2 regions of the Micromonospora sp. ATLC20 genome follow, and region 2 is predicted to be linked to the other one. Evidence: riboswitches for the same ligand, from Rfam matches in the RefSeq annotation. Region 2 holds a riboswitch; the other holds the start of a gene.
What was found. A riboswitch is a leader RNA that binds a small molecule or an ion and turns the genes downstream of it on or off. The one in region 2 is predicted to bind cobalamin.

Region 1 (8,586 bases), on a different contig from region 2:
CACGTACGGGCGCTCCGAGCAGTGGCTCTGCCTCGCCCACCCGCACCGGCGCCGGTTCGTGCTCAACACCGCCAGCACGCTCGCCGTGACCGCGCTGGCCGGGCTGCTGACCGCCCGGCGCAGCGGTGGGCGCAGCCTGCTCGCGGTGCCGGCCGTCGCGGCCGCGGTGATCGCCGCGAAGACACCCGGCCGGCTCGGCGGCGACCGGGGACCGCGCGCGGTGGCCGAGTCGATGGCCTGCGCGGCGATCGAGACGCTCTTCGACGGGGCCGCGTTCGTCACCTCACTCCGGCTCGGCCGCCCCGACCTGCTCTTCACCGGTTTCCGCGCGCCGGACGAGGCCGACTACCAGCCGGACGGGGCGGACCATCGGCCGGACGAGGCGGACCGCCGGCCGGTCGCGCCGGTGGCGGCCTGACGGAGGGAGTGGTGGTGCCGACGACGTACCCGCTGGCCCCCGGCCAGCAGATGATGTGGGAGTTCATGACCGCGCTCGACCCGGCCCGCCCCGGCGCCTCACGGCTCGTGGTGGTGGAGTTCCGCCGGCTGCGGGGCGCGCTGCGGGTCGACGTGCTGCGGCAGGCGATGCAGGACGTGGTGGACCGGCACGACGCGCTGCGGATGCGGTTCGACAGCATCGGCGTGGAGCCCGAGGTGCGGATCCTGCCGCACGTCGAGTCGCCGCTGGAGTACGTCGACCTGTCCGGCCTGCCGCCGGCCGAGCAGCAGGCCCGGGTCGAGCGGATCGCGTACGCGCACCGCAACGACGCGTTCGACCCCGGCCGGGCGCCGCTGTGGCGGGCCGCCCTGGTCCGGCTCTCCGAGACCGAGCACGTGCTCGCGCTCTGCTTCTTCCACATGGTCTCCGACGGCTGGTCGTGCCGCGTCGTGGTGGAGGACCTGTGCCACGCGTACTCGGCCCGGCTCGGCGCGGCCGATCCGCAGCCGCCGCTGGGCGTGGGCCCCACCGCGCTCGCCGCGCTCCAGGAGGCGGAGCAGGCCGGCAACGGCGTCGACGCCGCCGCCCGGGCCGCGTACTGGCGGGACCGGCTGCGGCCGGTGGAGCCGTACCAGCTCTTCCCGGCGTCGCCGCCGGCGCCGGACGTCGCGCTCAGCGCCGAGGTGGCCACCCGCTTCGCGTTCCCGCCGGAGGTCACCGCGCGGCTGCGTCCGGCCGCCCGGCGGGCCCGCACCAGCCCGTACGTGCTGCTGCTGGCCGCGTACCTGGTGCTGCTGTCGCGGCGGGCCGGCCGGTCCCGGGTGGTGCTGGGCACCACCACGCTGGGCCGGGAGAGCCCGTTGTCCCGGCAGCTCGTCGGTCAGTTCACGAACAACGTCTACCTGCCGGTCGACGTCGCGGCGGACGCGCCGATGAGCGCGGTGGTAGGCGCCGCGCACACCTCGCTGGCCGAGGCCGTCGCGCACGCCACCGCGTTCCACCGGCTGGCCCGGGCGGTCCGCCCCGACTTCGCGGCGATCCGCCCCTGGCCGGACAACCACCTGTTCGACGCCTGGTTCCAGTCCGCCGCGTCGGCGTCGCCGGTGCTGCACTGCCCGGGGCTGCGGGTGGAGCCGGTCGACATCACCGCCCGGCCCGCGCCCGGCACACCGCCGCCGGTGGTCGCCGCCGACGTGCCGCCCGAATGCCTGCCCGTCTGGGTCAAGCGGGGTTCGCCGATCGTCGTGGTGGACGACGACCGGGCCGGCGGCGTGGTGATCCGCAACCGGGGCGTGTTCGGCGACGACCTGGTACGCGGCCTGATCGACGACTACGTCGCGGTGGTCTCGGCGCTCGTCACCGACCCGGCCACCACCCCGGAGCGGGTACGCCTTCCTGACGGTGCGTGCTTCCTCGACCACGCGATCGGGTAGGAGTTCCGACGGACCGATCGGAGAGAGGTACGACGACCATGACGGACACCTCGACGAACCAGCACACGACGGAGCAGCCCGCGCCGCCGGTGCCACGCTCGGCCGTACGGGCCCGCTGGTCGGTGGCGCTGCTCTTCGTCATCATGGGCCTGGCCATCGGCGGGTGGTCGGCCCGCGTACCGGAGGTGCGGGACGCGGTAGGCGTCGGCAACACCGGCTGGGGCCTGGCGAACATCGCCACGAACGCCGGGGAGCTGGTCTCCCTGGTCGTGGTGGCGGTGCTGATCAGCCGGATCAACACCCGCCGGCTGGCGCTGGCCGGGGCCGCGCTGATCCTGCTCAACGCGCCGCTGCTGGCCGCGTCCACCACAGTGGTGGCGCTGGTCGGCGGCCTGGCGGTCTGGGGCTTCGCGGCGAACCTGCTGGCCACGCCGATGAACGCCCAGTCGGTAGAGGTGCAGAAGCGCTACGGGCGGCCGATCCTGTCCACGTTCCACGCCGGCTTCAGCATCGGCATGCTGGCCGGCGGCCTCTGCGGCACCGGCGCCGCGGCGATCGGGATGTCCCCGTCGGCGCAGATGGCGGTCACCAGCGTCCTGCTGGGCGCGCTGCTGGTCGGCACGCACCGCTGGCTGCCTGATACGCCCCGGCAGGAGACGAAGGACGGCGAGGCCCGGCGACGGCTGCGCGACCGGTTCACCCCGCAGCTGCTGCTGCTCGCGGTGATCGCCTTCCTCGCCTCGTTCATCGAGATGGCCGGCGCACAGTGGAGCGCGCTGTACGCGACCGAGGTGGCGGGCGCCGCCGCGGTGCTCGCCGCCGCCACGTACACCTGTCTGTCGCTCGCCGCCACCGTCGCCCGGCTGGTCGGAGACCGGCTGGCCGGCCGGTTCGGGCGGATCCGCTTCGTGCGGCTGTCCGCGCTCGTCGCCACAGCGGGTGTGGCGCTGCCGGTGGCGTACCCCCATCCGGCCGCGGTGATGGCCGGCTTCGGACTGCTCGGCTTCGGCCTGGCGTGCGTGACCCCGACGGTGCTCGGCTTCGCCGGCGAGCAGCCGCGCCTCACCTCCGGTGAGGGCGTCTCGGTGGTGGCGATGGGCCAGTGGCCGGGCGCGTTGCTCGCGGCGCCGGTGATCGGCCTGCTCGCCGGTGCCCTGAACCTGCGCAGCGCGTTCGTGGTGGTGGCCGTGATGGCGGTCGCCGTGGTGGCGTTGATCGGGCGGGTCCGGGCGACGGCGCTGCCCGGTGAGAGCCCGGTCCCGCCCCCGCCGTGACGGCCGGGGCGGGGGCGGCGGTCAGAAGTCGTCGTCGAAGGTGACCGACCCGGTCACCCCGACCTGGTACGCCGACACCCGGCGCTCGAAGAAGTTGGACAGCTCCTGCACGTCCTGCAACTCCATGAACGCGAACGGGTTGCCGCTGCCGTACATCGGGGCGATGCCGAGCACTGCGAGGCGCCGGTCGGCCACGTGCTGGAGGTACTCGCGCATGTCCGCGAGCGACATCCCGGGCACGCCCTGCCCGAGCAGGTCCGCGGCGAAGCCCACCTCGCACTCCACCGCCTCGGCCAGCATCTCCCTCACCTGCTTCTCCATCTCGTCGTCGAACAGGTCCGGCTCCTCGGCGCGTACGGTCTCCACCACGTCGAAGGCGAACGCCATGTGCATCGACTCGTCCCGGAACACCCAGTTGGTGCCGGAGGCCAGCCCGTTGAGCAGGCCCCGGGAGCGCAGGAAGTAGACGTAGGCGAACGCGCCGTAGAAGAACAGGCCCTCGATGCACGCGGCGAAGCAGATCAGGTTGAGCAGGAACGCCCGCCGGTCCGCGCGGGTCCGCAGCTCGCGCAGCTCGAAGATCGAGTCGATCCACCGGAAGCAGAACTCGGCCTTGCGGGCGATCGACGGGATGTTCTCCACCGCGGCGAACGCGGCGAACCGTTCCTTCTCGTCCGGCACGTACGTGTCCAGCAGGTTCAGGTAGAACTGGACGTGCACCGCCTCCTCGAACAGCTGCCGGGACAGGTAGAGCCGGCCCTCGGGCGAGTTGACGTGCTGGTAGAGGTTGAGCACCAGGTTGTTGGCGACGATGGTGTCGCCGGTCGCGAAGAACGCCACCAGCCGCGACACCAGGTGCCGTTCGGCGGGGGACAGCTTCGCCAGGTCGGCGAGGTCGGAGTGCAGGTCCACCTCCTCGACCGTCCAGGTGTTCTTGATCGCGTCCTTGAAGCGGTCGAAGAAGCGCGGGTAGCGCATCGGCCGCAGGGTCAGGTCCATGCCGGGGTCGAGCAGCATGTGCCGGGTCGGTGCGGTGGTGGTCACTGGCATGCCTCGCAGCTCTCGGGGTTCTCCAGGGAACAGGCCAGCGCCTCGTCGTCGCTCACGGCGGAGACCACGCCGGAGACCGGGGCGAGCACCGGCGCGACGGTGGCCTGCTGGATGCGGGTGGCGGGACGGGAACGCAGGTAGTAGGTGGTCTTCAGCCCGGCCTTCCAGGCGTACAGGTACATCGAGGACAACTTGCCGATGGTCGGCGCGCTCAGGAACAGGTTCAGCGACTGGGACTGGTCGACGAACGGCGCCCGCGCGGCGGCCAGGTCGATCAGCGCCCGCTGCGGCAGCTCCCAGGCGGTGCGGAACAGCTCCCGAACCGGCGCGGGCAGCTCGGCGATGTCCTGCACCGAGCCCTCGGCCCGCTTGATCCGGTCGCGGACCTGCGGCGTCCACAGCCCGCGCGCCTTCAGCTCCCGCACCAGGTACGTGTTGACCTGGAGGAACTCCCCGGACATGGTCTCGCGCTTGAACAGGTTGGACACCTGCGGCTCCACGCACTCGTAGCAGCCGGCGATGGAGGCGATGGTGGCGGTCGGCGCGATCGCCACCAGCAGCGAGTTGCGCAGCCCGTGTGCGGCGATCCGCTCGCGCAGCGCCGCCCACCGTCCGGCCTGCGCCGGCTCCGCGCCCCACAGGTCCGGGTGCAGGTCACCCTTCGCGGCCCGGGTCTGCGGGTACGCCGGATGCGGCCCGAACCGCTCGGCCAGCCCGGCGGACGTCTCCAGCGCGGTCAGCAGGATCTCCTCCTGGACGCGGGTGGACAGCTCCCTGGCCTGCGCCGAGTCGAACGGCAGGCGCAGCGTGAAGAACGCGTCCTGCAACCCCATCAGCCCGAGCCCGACCGGCCGCCAGCGCGGGTTCGACGCCGCCGCCTGCTCGGCCGGGTAGTAGTTGATGTCGATCACCCGGTCGAGGAAGACCACAGCGGTGCGGACCGTGGCGCGCAGCCGCTCCCAGTCCACGCCGTCGGCGGTGACGTGGGCGCCGAGGTTCACCGACCCGAGGTTGCACACCGCCGTCTCGGCGTCGTCGTTCACCTCCAGGATCTCGGTGCACAGGTTGGACAGGTGGATCACGTTGCCCGGCTCGCCGGTCTGGTTGGACAGCCGGTTCGCGGCGTCCTTGAACGTCATCCAGCCGTTGCCGGTCTGCGCGAGCGTGCGCATCATCCGCCCGTACAGGTCCCGGGCCTTCACCGTGCGCACCGCGTTCTTCTCGGCCGCCCGGTACGCGGCGTCGAACGCCTCGCCGTACAGGTCGGGCAGCTCCGGGGCGTCCGACGGGTCGACGAGCGACCACTCGCCGTCGGCCTCGACCCGGCGCATGAACTCGTCCGGGATCCAGTTGGCGAGGTTGAGGTTGTGCGTACGCCGCGACTCCTCGCCGGTGTTGTCCCGCAGCTCCAGGAACTCCTCCACGTCCGGGTGCCACGGCTCCAGGTAGACGCAGGCCGCGCCCTTGCGCCGGCCGCCCTGGTTGACCGCGGCCACCCCGGCGTCGAGCGTCTTGAGGAACGGCACGATGCCGTTGGACCGGCCGTTGGTGCCCCGGATCAGCGCGCCCCGGCCCCGCACCCGCGACCAGGAGATGCCGATGCCGCCGGAGAACTTCGACAGCTTCGCGACCTGGTGGTACCGCTCGTAGATCGAGTCCAGCTCGTCGCGCGGCGAGTCGACCAGGAAGCACGACGACATCTGGGTGTGCCGGGTGCCGGAGTTGAACAGCGTGGGGGAGCTGGGCAGGTACGCGAGGCTGGACATCAGGCGGTAGAAGCCGACCGCCTCGCCCGGGGTGCGGGACAGCCCGCAGGCCACCCGCAGCAGCCAGTACTGCGGTGTCTCCACCACCAGCCGCGACTGCGGGTGCCGAAGCAGGTAGCGGTCCGCGACCGTGCGCAGTCCGAAGTACTCGAACCGGAGGTCGCCGTCCGGGTCCACGGCGTCGTCGAGCTTGCGGGCGTGCCGGGCCACGAACGCGGCCGTCTCGTCGCCGATCAGCCCCAGCCCGTGCGCGTACGCGATCGACTGGCTGAAACTCGCCACGCCCTGACCGCGGACCTCCTTGTCCACGTACGCGGCGAGCAGCCGCGCCGCCAGCTTCGAGTACTGCGGCTCCTCGCCGATCAGCTCCGCCGCGGTCTGGATCGACAACCGGTCCAGCTCGGCGGTGGTCGCCCCGTCGTAGAGCCCGCTTATCGTCTTGGTGGCCACCCGCAGCGGGTCCACCTCGTCCAGGTCGGCGACCCAGCGCTCGACCGCCCGGACGATCTTGCCGACGTCCACCGGCTCGGTGTCGCCGTCCCGCTTGCGTACCCGCATCGCCGGCCGGCGGGCCTCGGACCCGCCGGTGGCGGACGGGGGACTCTCCTGCACGACAGTCATGACCTCTCCTCGCTGTCACCGTCTGGAGACGGCGGGAGACGCCAACGGGCACGGCGCGGCCGGCCCGGCTGCTGGCGTCGGTCGTCCCGCGCGACCTCCGGCCGCCGTACGCGGAGGCGTACGGCGCGCTGGCAGGTCTTCGGACTCGCGGGCCCGACCGGGGTCGCCGGTCGCCTACCGGCCGTCGCTTCCCAGGCCGATGGCCCAGTGCTGTTGACGGCTGTCGTTCCCACTCACCGCTGCGGGGCAGTCCCGGATTCCCACCGGGTTCCCTCTTGCCTCGGCCCCGCCCCGGAGGGCTCGGCCGAACCAGCTGCGGCACCACCATATATGGCGGTGAGGGCTTGTGTGCAACACCAGATGTCGTGTCGGCGTGTCGGAATGATCTCACTGTCCACAGTGCCTACCCCCGATTCCGGCTCGGGCCGGCGGGCGCGATACTCGGCGTATGGGGAATACCGGGCGCCGCTGGGCGTGGGTGGCGGTCCTGCTCGTCGGCGGCGGGCTTCACCTGCTGGTGCTGGAGACACTCGCCGGCACCGGGACCGTCACGTTCATCCCGGCGCTGATCGTGCTCGGCGCGTGCGTCGCGCCCGCCACGTTCCTGGCCTTCGCCCAGGGGCGGCCGGCCCGCCGTCCGGTCCCCGGCTCCGTCGTCGGCGTCGCCGCGCTCCTCGGCGGCGTGGTCGGCGTGGTCGCCGCCGGCTGGCTGGAGTACGGCACGCTGCACCGCCTCGGTGTCCTGCCGATGGCGCTCGTCGGCCTGGCCGAGGAGACCGCCAAGCTGATCGTGCCGGCCGGCATCCTGCTGCTGTGGCGGCGGCACCCGTCCCCGGCGCAGGGCCTGGTGATCGGCGTCGCCTCCGGCGCCGGGTTCGCCGCGCTGGAGACCATGGGCTACGCGTTCGCCGCGTTCGTCGGGTCGGAGGGCAACCTCGGCGCGGTCGAGCGGACGCTGCTGGTTCGCGGTCTCACCGCGCCCGCCGCGCACCTGGCCTGGACCGGGCTGACCGCCGCCGCGCTGTTCACGTTCGCCGCCGCGCCCGGCGGCCGGAAGCTGGCGGCGTTCCTGCTCACCTTCGCCGCCGCCGTCACGCTGCACACCTGCTGGGACACGTTCGGCACCCAGCCCGCGTACGTGTTCATCGGCGCCGTGTCGCTGGGCTGGGTGCTGCTCCGCCTGCACCTGGACCGCGAGCGGCCGGCCCCGTCCGGGACGCCGGTCGTGCCGGCATCCCGGGAGACGGCCGCGCATCCCGGCTGAGCCGGGCGGCCGGCCGTCCGGCTCAGCCCGGCCGTCAGCCGACGGCCAGCCGGACGCCGAGCGCGACGAAGGCGACAGCGCAGAGCCGGTCGACGCGCCGCGACCAGCGGCTGTCGCCCCACCGCCCGGCGAACCGTCCGGCGCCCACGCCGAGCGCCAGGTCCACGGCGAGCTGCACCGCGACGAACAGCGCCCCGAGCAGCACCAGCTGCGCCGCCACCGGGCCCGCCTCGGGCCGGACGAACTGCGGCAGGAACGCCACGCTGAACAGGATCATCTTCGGGTTGAGCAGGTTCGTCAGCAGTCCGCGCCGGAACGCCCGCCCGGCGCCGCCGTCCGGCCGGTCCGCACGCGCGCCGGGCCGGCCCGTGCCGCGCAACGCCCGCAGGCCCAGCACGATCAGGTACGCCGCACCGGCCCACCGGATCGCGGTGAACAGCACCGGGGACGCGGCGATGACGGTGGCGAGCCCGGCCACCACGGCGGCGACGTGCACCGCCTCCCCGGCGGCGACCCCGAGCGCGGCCACCGCGCCCGCCCGGGCGCCGTACCGGGTGGCGTTGGCGAGCACGAACATCATGTCCGGCCCCGGGGTGAGCATGAGCACCACGATCGCGGCCAGGTAACCGGCGAGCGTGGCGGCCGACAGTCCGAGCACCGCTCAGCCCTCCCCGGCGCCGTCGAGCAGCGCCCGGCGCAGCGCCAGCCGGTGCTCGCGCCGGATCTGCGCCTCCCGGTA
Region 2 (8,586 bases):
AAGCTGCTGGCCACCTCGACGGCGGAGATCACCCCGTCGCGGTTCCGGGCGGACCCGCGCGACGCCGACGAGATCAACGAGAAGTACGACGTCTTCGTGATCCCGCTGGCGAACGCGTTCCGCCACGACTACGCGAACCGGTTGACGTCGATGGCCCGGCTGATCGAGCGGCTCAAGATCCCGGTGGTGGTGCTCGGGGTCGGGGCGCAGACCGACGTGGACGGCGGCCTGGAGTCCCTGCGCCCGATCGACGAGCCGGTGAAGGCGTTCTGCCGGGCGGTGCTGGACCGGTCGCACAGCATCGGCGTACGCGGCGAGATCAGCGAGAGCTACCTGCGTGCGCTGGGCTTCTCCGCCGTCGAGCAGATCGGCTGCCCGTCGATGTTCCTGCACGGCGACAGCCTGCGGGTCGAGAAGGCGAAGGCGACCCTGGACGCCGATGACCGGCTCGCGTTCGTCATCTCGCCCTACGTCCGCGCGTTGGCCCCGCTCGTCCGCCACCACCACCAGCGCTACCCGAACCTGCGCTACATCGCGCAGGGCCTGTACACCCTGGGCACCCTGCTCTACGGCGACGCACCGAACTTGCGCGGCAAGACCGACGACATGCCGATCCACACCTCACATCCGCTCTTCGTCGAGGACAAGGTGCGGATGTTCATGGACCCGTGGCCCTGGATGGAGTATCTCGCCGGATTCGACTTCGCCTTCGGCACCAGGATCCACGGCACCATCACGGCGCTGATCTCCGGCACTCCCGGGTATCTCCTCGCACACGACTCGCGCACCCTGGAACTGGCCCGCTACTTCGACATCCCGCACCGGTTGATGCGCGACGTGCCGGCCGACGTCGACGCCGCCCAGCTCTACGAGGAAGCCGACTACACGGCCCTGAACGAGGGCCACAAGGAGCGGTTCGCGCGGATCACCGCGTTCCTCGCCAGGCACGACCTCGGCCTGTCGTTCGCCGACGGGGACAGCGCCACCCGCTTCGACGAGCAGGTCCGCCGAACCGTCTACCCGCCGGCGGTCCGGCCGGCCTCCGCCTACACCGCCGAGGAACTGCTGGCGCGCATGCAGTGGCTGCGGGACGAGAACCAGGCGCTGCAGCAGAAGCTCAAGGCACGCCGCGCGCAGCCACTGCGCGAGCAGGTCAAGCAGGCGGTGGGCGGCCGGGTCCGCCGGATGCTGTCGCGCTGACCGTCGTACGCCTGCGCAGGCTTCGCCGGCCGCGAATCGCGAGAACCCTTCTTATTCCCATCGACCGGCATTACGCTCTGGGCCAGCCCTGAGGTGCATCACATCGGAGGTTCCTATGAGGACGATGACCATCCGTCGCACGACTGCACTCCGTCTGGTGTCCGGCGCACGCCGGCTGTGGATCGAGTGGTGCTGGTAACTGCCGGCCCGGCGGGCGCTCCCGGGCGCCCGCCCCTGCGGCGCCGGGCCCTGCGGTGACGGACGGCGCGGAGCGCTACGACTGCCACCGCGAGCACGGACCGTACGCCGGGGTCTCGGCCTTCCTCGGTCGCGTCGCCGCCGACCGGCCCCGCCTGGCGGCCCGGCACGCGGTCGAACTGCACGCGATCGTTCCCCGGCTCGATCCGGCGGCCCGGCCGGCCGCCGAGGAGGAGCCGATCCGCTTCCACCCGGCCCGTCGTACCGCCTGTCTGGCCTACGGCGCGGCGGAGCTGGTGGCAGCCTGGGCCGGCACGCTCCGGCGGCCCGTGACCGTCCGGTTCGATCACGTCGCCAGCGCCGACGAGACGACGGCCGAACTGCTGGGCGCGCTGGCCCGCCGGCTCGGGCCTTCCCCGGTGCGCCTCGACCTGCGCGACGACGGTGCCCCCGACCCGGCGCCCGACGAGCGCACCCCGCAGGCGTTGCGGCGGGCCCTGGGCGACAGCCTGGCCAGCGGCTACTACCACCACGCGGCCCGGGTCGCCCGGCGCGGGCGGGCGGCGGTCACCCCCGACGGCGACCTGCGGCACTGGTGGGCGTTCACCACCGGCCTGGCCACCGCCCTGGCGGCCCTGAACCGGGCCGCCGAGGCGCTCGACCTCTACGACGAGGCGCGGGCCGCCACCGACGATCCGAAGATCACGATGTCGGCGGCGTACGCCACCGCCATGCTGCACGCCCGGCACCTGCCGGCGGCCGACCAGGACCCGGCGCTGGCCCGGCAGTGGCTGGAGCGGGCGCTGTACCTCGCCACCGAGCTGGCCGACCCACGCCAGCGGCTGTTGTCGACGGTCTTCTACGAGCAGGGCCTGGCGCTGCTGGACAGCCGGGCGGGCCGGCCCGACCGGGCGCTGCGGCTCGTGGACGACGGGCTGGCCCGGCTGACGGCCGCGCTCGGTCCCGGTGAACGCCCGCAGGACCTGGCCCGGCTGCGCCACAACCGGGCGCAGGTGTACCTCGCGCTGGGCGACCCGGCGCGGGCGCTGGCCGACCTGGACACCGTGATCGCCCACGACCCCGGCAACTGCGAGTACTACGTGGACCGCGCCGCCCTTTACCGGGCGGCGGGCCGGACCCGAGCCGCGATCAGGGACTACGACGCCGCCATCCGGCTGGGACCGCACCTGCCCGAGGCGTACTACAACCGGGCCGCGCTCCAGCAGGAGCGGGGCCGCCCCGAGCGGGCGCGCGCCGACCTGGAGCGGGTGCTCGCCATCGAACCGGGGCACCTCGACGCCCGGATCGCCCTGGTCAACCTGCACGTGGAGCGCGGCGCGCTGGACGCCGCCGAGGCGGGCGCGCGGGCCGGGCTGGCCGGCGCTCCGCAGGAGCCCGCGCTGCTGTGCACCCTGGGCCTGGTCCTCGCCGAGCGTGGCCGGGCCGCCGAGGCCGACGAACTGCTCACCCGGGCCCTGAGCGGTGACCCCGAGCTGGTGGAGGCGTGGACGAATCGGGCCGCCGCCCGGTTCGAGCGCGGCGACGTGGCCGCCGCGCTCGCCGACCTGGACCGGGCGGTGGCGCTGTCGGAGGCTCCCGTGCCGCGCTACAACCGGGGTACGGCCCTGGCCCGGCTGGGCCGGTGGGACGAGGCGGCCCGCGACTTCGCCCGGGCGCTCGCCCAGCCCGGCCTGGACCGGGCCCTACGGCGGGATCTGCGGGCGGAACTCGCCCGGTGCCGCCGGGCGCTGGCCGTCTGACCCGGCCCGGCCGGGGAGCCGGCGCTCGTCGTGCGCCGGCCCCGGTCCGGGGAAGGGGAGTGGGCTCAGCAGCCCTGGCGGCGGCTGTAGATCTGGTGGCGCTGACCGGCCCATCCGATGTAGCCGACCGCCTCGACGCAGTAGTTCGCCGTGCCGGTGACGGCGACCGGGCCGGCGTAATAGCTGAAGTCACCGGAATTGGTGTCCGCGCCGCCCGACCGGGTGCAGTGCGCGCCCTCGCCCGACCGCTCCGCGCAGCGGTAGATCTGCACGAAGGTCGGCGCCGACTTCCCGTACGCCGCGCCGCGGTGGTAGAAGCAGGCGCTGTTGGTGCCGCCGTTGCTGCTGTTGTAGTAGATCACCAGTTCACCGAGCCCGGACGACTGCACCTGGCTGTAGGTGATGGTCCCCGAGCAGGAGCCGGCCGCGTGGGCGGCGGGGGCGCCGACAGTCAGGCCGGCCGCGACGGTCACCAGCGCGGTCAGCGCCGAAAGCATGCGTCTCATGAACTACCCAATCCACAGTCGACTGTTCCGGAGTGGATCTTAATCAACCGGTGACCTTCACGGTGGCCCCAATCCATAGGCAACCACCTATTGACAAACAATATTAACAATTGGACCCTGCCGAGAGAGCGCTCTCCCGTCCCCCTGTCTCCAGCGAGGTGTCGCCATGCGTCTCCGAAGAAGGCTGCTCGCCGCCGCGTCCGCCCTGCTCGCCGGGCTCACCGGCGCCGTCGTCGCCACGCCCGCCCAGGCGGTCGGACCGGCGTTGCTACCGGTCACCGTCACCAACACCACCGGCCGCAGCGACCCGGTCTACCTCTACGTCATCGGCGTCCAGCTGTCCTCCGGCCGGCTCGGCTACGTCACCTCCGGCGGTGCCTTCGTGCCGTGGACCGGCGGGCAGATCCCGCCGTCACCCGCGCCGGACGTCTCCATACCGGGCCCCGGCAACGGCGGCAGCACCACGATCCAGTTCCCCCGCGGCTTCTCCGGCCGGGCCTACTTCTCCCTCGGGCAGAAGCTGACGTTCTTCCTCACCCCGGACGGACTGGTGCAGCCCGCGCCCTGGGCGGCCGGTGACGCGAACCGCGACATCCTGTTCGACTGGAGCGAGTTCACCTACAACGACTCCGGGCTGTGGCTCAACAGCTCCCAGGTCGACATGTTCGCCATCCCGCACGCGGTCACCGTGACCGGCGCCAACGGCGTCACCAAGCGCACCGGCGACGTGGTGGCCAACGGACGCAACGCGGTCATCGACGGGATCCGGGCGCAGCCGGGCTGGGCCGGCACCGTCCACACCCGCTCCGACGGGACCGTGCTGCGCGTCCTGGCTCCGGGCAAGGCGGCCGGGGCCGGTCTGCTCAGCACCACGTACCTGGACTCGTACATCGCGTCCGCGTGGAACGCGTACACCACGAAGACCCTGACCGTGGCGCCCTTCGCCGACCAGCCGGCCATCCGGTACTACGGCCGTACCTCGGGCAACACCATGACCTTCACCAACGGCAGCGGCCAGGTCGTCGCCTCCTTCAACCGGCCCTCCTCGGCCAGCGTCTGGGGCTGCGACGGCGACCTGCCCGCGCCGAACGACCAGGTGGTCGGCCCGATCTCGCGTACGCTCTGCGCCGCCCTCAACCGCGGCACACTCGGCACCATCGACACCCAGCCCAGCACGAACGCCGCCGACTTCTACCGCAGCAACCCCACCAACCAGTACGCCCGACTGATCCACGCCAACATGACCGACGGCCGGGCGTACGCGTTCGCCTTCGACGACGTCGGCGGATTCGAGTCGCTGGTGCACGACGGCGACCCCCGTTCGGCCGGACTGATCCTCAGCCCGTTCACCGGCGGTGGCGGCGGCACCCCGGCCACCGGGGTGCCAGTGGTCAGCAACTGGAACAACAAGTGCATCGACGTGCCGAGCTCCAACTTCGTCGACCGCGCGCCGCTGCAGATGTGGAACTGCAACAACACCAACGCGCAGAAGTGGACGTTCAGCGGCACGGCGCTCAAGAGCCAGAACAACAAGTGCATGGACATCGACGCCGGGTCCACCGCGAACGGGGCGACGGTGCAGCTCTACACCTGCAACGGCACCGGCGCGCAGCAGTTCACCCTGAACGCGGCCGGAGACCTGGTCAACCTCCAGGCTGGCAAGTGCGTCGACATCAAGGACTGGAACGGCAACGACGGCGCGAGGCTCCAGCTCTGGGACTGCGGGGGCACGGCCAACCAGAAGTGGCGCAAGGGCTGACCGGCCCTGCGACGGGGGCGGGGGCCGACCGCGAGTCGCTCCCGCCACCCGCCAGCGCGACGGACGACGCGCGTCAAGCACCGGGCGAGCCGGCGGAGGCCGTTGTCCCAACGGGACGCCGGCCTCCGCGACCGGGCTTGGGCCCCGCGACGGCTCGCCGTCCCGCAGGACGGACGCGCCGACCACGTCGGCTCACCGCCCCATACGATAGACAACGGTGCTGGTTCGCCGCGCCCGTGACGGGTATGGCGTCGTAAGAGGGAACCCGGTGTGAGTCCGGGACTGCCCCGCAGCGGTGAGTGGGAACGACAGCCGTCATCGAAGCACTGGACCGTGAGGTCTGGGAAGCGACGGCCAGTAGGTGACCGGGTGGATCCGGTCGCGCCCGCGAGTCCGAAGACCTGCCCGCACCGCGCGCACCGTCCGGTGTGCGCCGCCGACGGTCGCTCGGGACGGCCGGTGCGGAAGCCGGTACGCCGCCTGTACCCCTTCCCTCCCCGCCCCGATCGGCCTCGTGTGCTTCGAGGGAAGGGATCTCCATGAGTACCGCATTCGGTCAGAGCACCGTGCTGGGCTATCCGCGTATCGGGGGCAACCGGCAACTCAAGAAGGCCGTCGAGGCCTACTGGGCGGGCCGGATCGACGCCGAGGAGTTGGCGGCGACCTCTGCCGCGCTACGGGCGAAGGTCTGGCGGACGCTGCGCGACGCGCGCCTGGACGCGATCCCGTCCAACACGTTCTCCTACTATGACCACGTGCTGGACACGGCCGTCGCCGTCGGCGCGATCCCGCACCGGTTCGCCCGTCTCGGCCTCGGCGATCTCGGCACCTACTTCGCCATGGCCCGGGGCGTCGATGCCGAGCCGGCGCTCGAACTGACGAAGTGGTTCGACACCAACTACCACTATCTGGTTCCCGAGATCGGCTCCGACACCGCCTTCGCGGCGAATCCCGACAAGGCGCTGCGCGAGTACCGTGAGGCCCGCGAGCTGGGAATCGACAGCCGGCCGGTGCTGGTCGGGCCGGCCACATTCCTGCTGCTGGCCAAGCCCACCGAGGCGCGCGGCGAACCGTTCGACCGGTTGACCGACCTGGTCGACGTGTACGCCGACATCCTGCGATCCCTCGCCGCGGCGGGCGTGCGATGGGTGCAGCTGGATGAACCCGCCTACGTCGCCGACCGGAGCGCCGCCGAGATCGACGCGCTGCGGGAGGCGTACACCCGGCTCGGCGCGGTGGAACAGCGGCCGGCGATCTTCGTCGCCACCTATTTCGGCGAGCTCGGTGACGCGCTGCCCGCCCTGCTCGACACGCCGGTCGAAGCGGTCGGCGTGGATCTGGTGGCCGGGCCCGGCAACCTGCGGCGGCTGGCCGGTGCGGGACCGCTGCGCGGCAAGACGATCGTGGCCGGCCTCGTCGACGGCCGCAACGTCTGGCGTACCGACCTGCGCGCCGCCGTGGCGGCTGGTGCCGCCGTCACCGCCCTCGCCGACCACGTCGCCGTGTCCACCTCGTGCTCGCTGCTGCACGTGCCGGAGGACCTGTCCGCCGAGGCCGCTCTCGACCCGGCGTTGGTTCAGCGGCTCGCCTTCGCCCGGCAGAAGGTCGATGAGGTCGTTCGGCTCGGCCGCGCGCTGCGCAACGGCACCACGTCCCTGCCCGAGCCGCTGCCGCCCACCCCCGCCGCATGGCGCGACGACACCGTACGCGGCCGGCTCGCCGCACTGCGCGCCACAGATCGGCAGCGCGGCGCGTACCCGGAGCGAGCGGCGGCACAGCAGGCCCGGCTGAATCTGCCGCCCTTGCCGACCACGACCATCGGATCGTTCCCGCAGACCGACGAGCTGCGCCGCGCGCGTGCCGAGCATCGAGCCGGCCGCCTCGACGACACCGCCTACACCCGGCGTATGCGCGCCGAGGTCGAGCACGTCGTCCGGCTTCAGGAGCGGCTGGGTCTGGACGTGCTCGTGCACGGCGAGCCGGAACGAAACGACATGGTCCAGTACTTCGGCGAGCAGCTGGACGGGTTCGCCGCCACCGAACACGGCTGGGTCCAGTCCTACGGCTCCCGATACGTGCGTCCGCCCGTCATCTACGGCGACGTGGCACGCAGGGCGCCGATGACCGTCAACTGGTCCACCTACGCGCAGTCGCTGACCGACCGGCCGGTCAAGGGCATGCTCACCGGCCCGGTCACGATCCTGGCCTGGTCGTTCGTCCGCAGCGACCAGCCACTGGCAGACACCGCGGACCAGGTCGCGCTCGCGCTGCGCGACGAGTGCCGTGATCTCGAGGCAGCCGGTGTCCGGGTCATCCAGGTCGACGAGCCGGCGCTGCGTGAGACGCTGCCACTGCGCAGGGCGGACCAGAAGGCGTACCTGGACTGGGCAGTCGGGGCGTTCCGCCTGGCCACCTGCGGAGTCGCCGACGACACCCAGATCCACACCCACCTGTGCTACTCGGAGTTCGGGGAGGTGATCACGTCCATCGACGCCCTCGACGCCGACGTCACAAGCATCGAGGCATCCCGCTCCCGGATGGAGGTCCTCGACGACCTCGCCGCGATCGGATACCGCCGGGGTGTGGGGCCCGGCGTCTGGGACATCCACTCACCCCGGGTGCCGTCCCACGACGAGGTCGTCGGCGCGCTGCGCCGGGCCGTGGCCGCGGTGCCGGCCGAGCGGCTGTGGGTGAACCCCGACTGCGGCCTCAAGACGCGCGGCTATCCCGAGGTCGAGGCGTCCCTCCAGCACCTGGTCGCCGCCGCGGTCGAGCTGCGCGGACGCTGAGTCGGCGGGCCGGGCGGAACGCCGCGCCGTTCCGCCCGGCCCGGACCCGGTTCAGCCCTTGACAGACCGTGCCCCGAGCGCCGAGGCTGCATGAAGTGATGTGTGTCGATGTGCGGGGGGCATGATGCGACGCAGGATCTTCGCGCTGGCTACAGCCGCCGCGGTCGTCGTCGGCGGGGCCACGACGATGGTGCTGCGGCCGGCCTACGCCGCGACGGCATGCACGGTGGACTACACGATCACCCGGGAGTGGTCCAGCGGCTTCTGGGCCGAGCTCACCGTCACCAACCTGGGCTCTCCCGTCACCGACTGGTGGCTGCGGTTCCGGCAGGCGGGCGGTCAAACGATCACCATGGGCCTCGATCGGCTGCCGG

Region 1: linked by a shared signal. The riboswitch ahead of AC2CHG_RS06120 (ribonucleoside-diphosphate reductase subunit alpha) and the one ahead of metE (5-methyltetrahydropteroyltriglutamate--homocysteine S-methyltransferase) in region 2 are both predicted to bind cobalamin.

The regions. Positions count from the first base shown of each region.
Region 1 covers NZ_JBXUOV010000016.1:33,702-42,287, forward strand. Annotated here, with positions in the region: gene AC2CHG_RS06100 (glycosyltransferase) at 1-418, shown strand, start outside; gene AC2CHG_RS06105 (condensation domain-containing protein) at 433-1,872, shown strand; gene AC2CHG_RS06110 (MFS transporter) at 1,911-3,146, shown strand; gene AC2CHG_RS06115 (ribonucleotide-diphosphate reductase subunit beta) at 3,168-4,196, opposite strand; gene AC2CHG_RS06120 (ribonucleoside-diphosphate reductase subunit alpha) at 4,187-6,583, opposite strand; cobalamin riboswitch at 6,698-6,912, opposite strand; gene AC2CHG_RS06125 (PrsW family glutamic-type intramembrane protease) at 7,032-7,847, shown strand; gene AC2CHG_RS06130 (LysE family translocator) at 7,882-8,505, opposite strand; gene AC2CHG_RS06135 (acyl-CoA thioesterase) at 8,509-8,586, opposite strand, start outside.
Region 2 covers NZ_JBXUOV010000014.1:49,900-58,485, reverse strand. Annotated here, with positions in the region: gene AC2CHG_RS05670 (polysaccharide pyruvyl transferase family protein) at 1-1,200, shown strand, start outside; gene AC2CHG_RS05665 (tetratricopeptide repeat protein) at 1,455-3,158, shown strand; gene AC2CHG_RS05660 (hypothetical protein) at 3,224-3,664, opposite strand; gene AC2CHG_RS05655 (beta-1,3-glucanase family protein) at 3,831-5,423, shown strand; cobalamin riboswitch at 5,628-5,846, shown strand; gene metE (5-methyltetrahydropteroyltriglutamate--homocysteine S-methyltransferase) at 5,963-8,212, shown strand; gene AC2CHG_RS05645 (cellulose binding domain-containing protein) at 8,334-8,586, shown strand, end outside.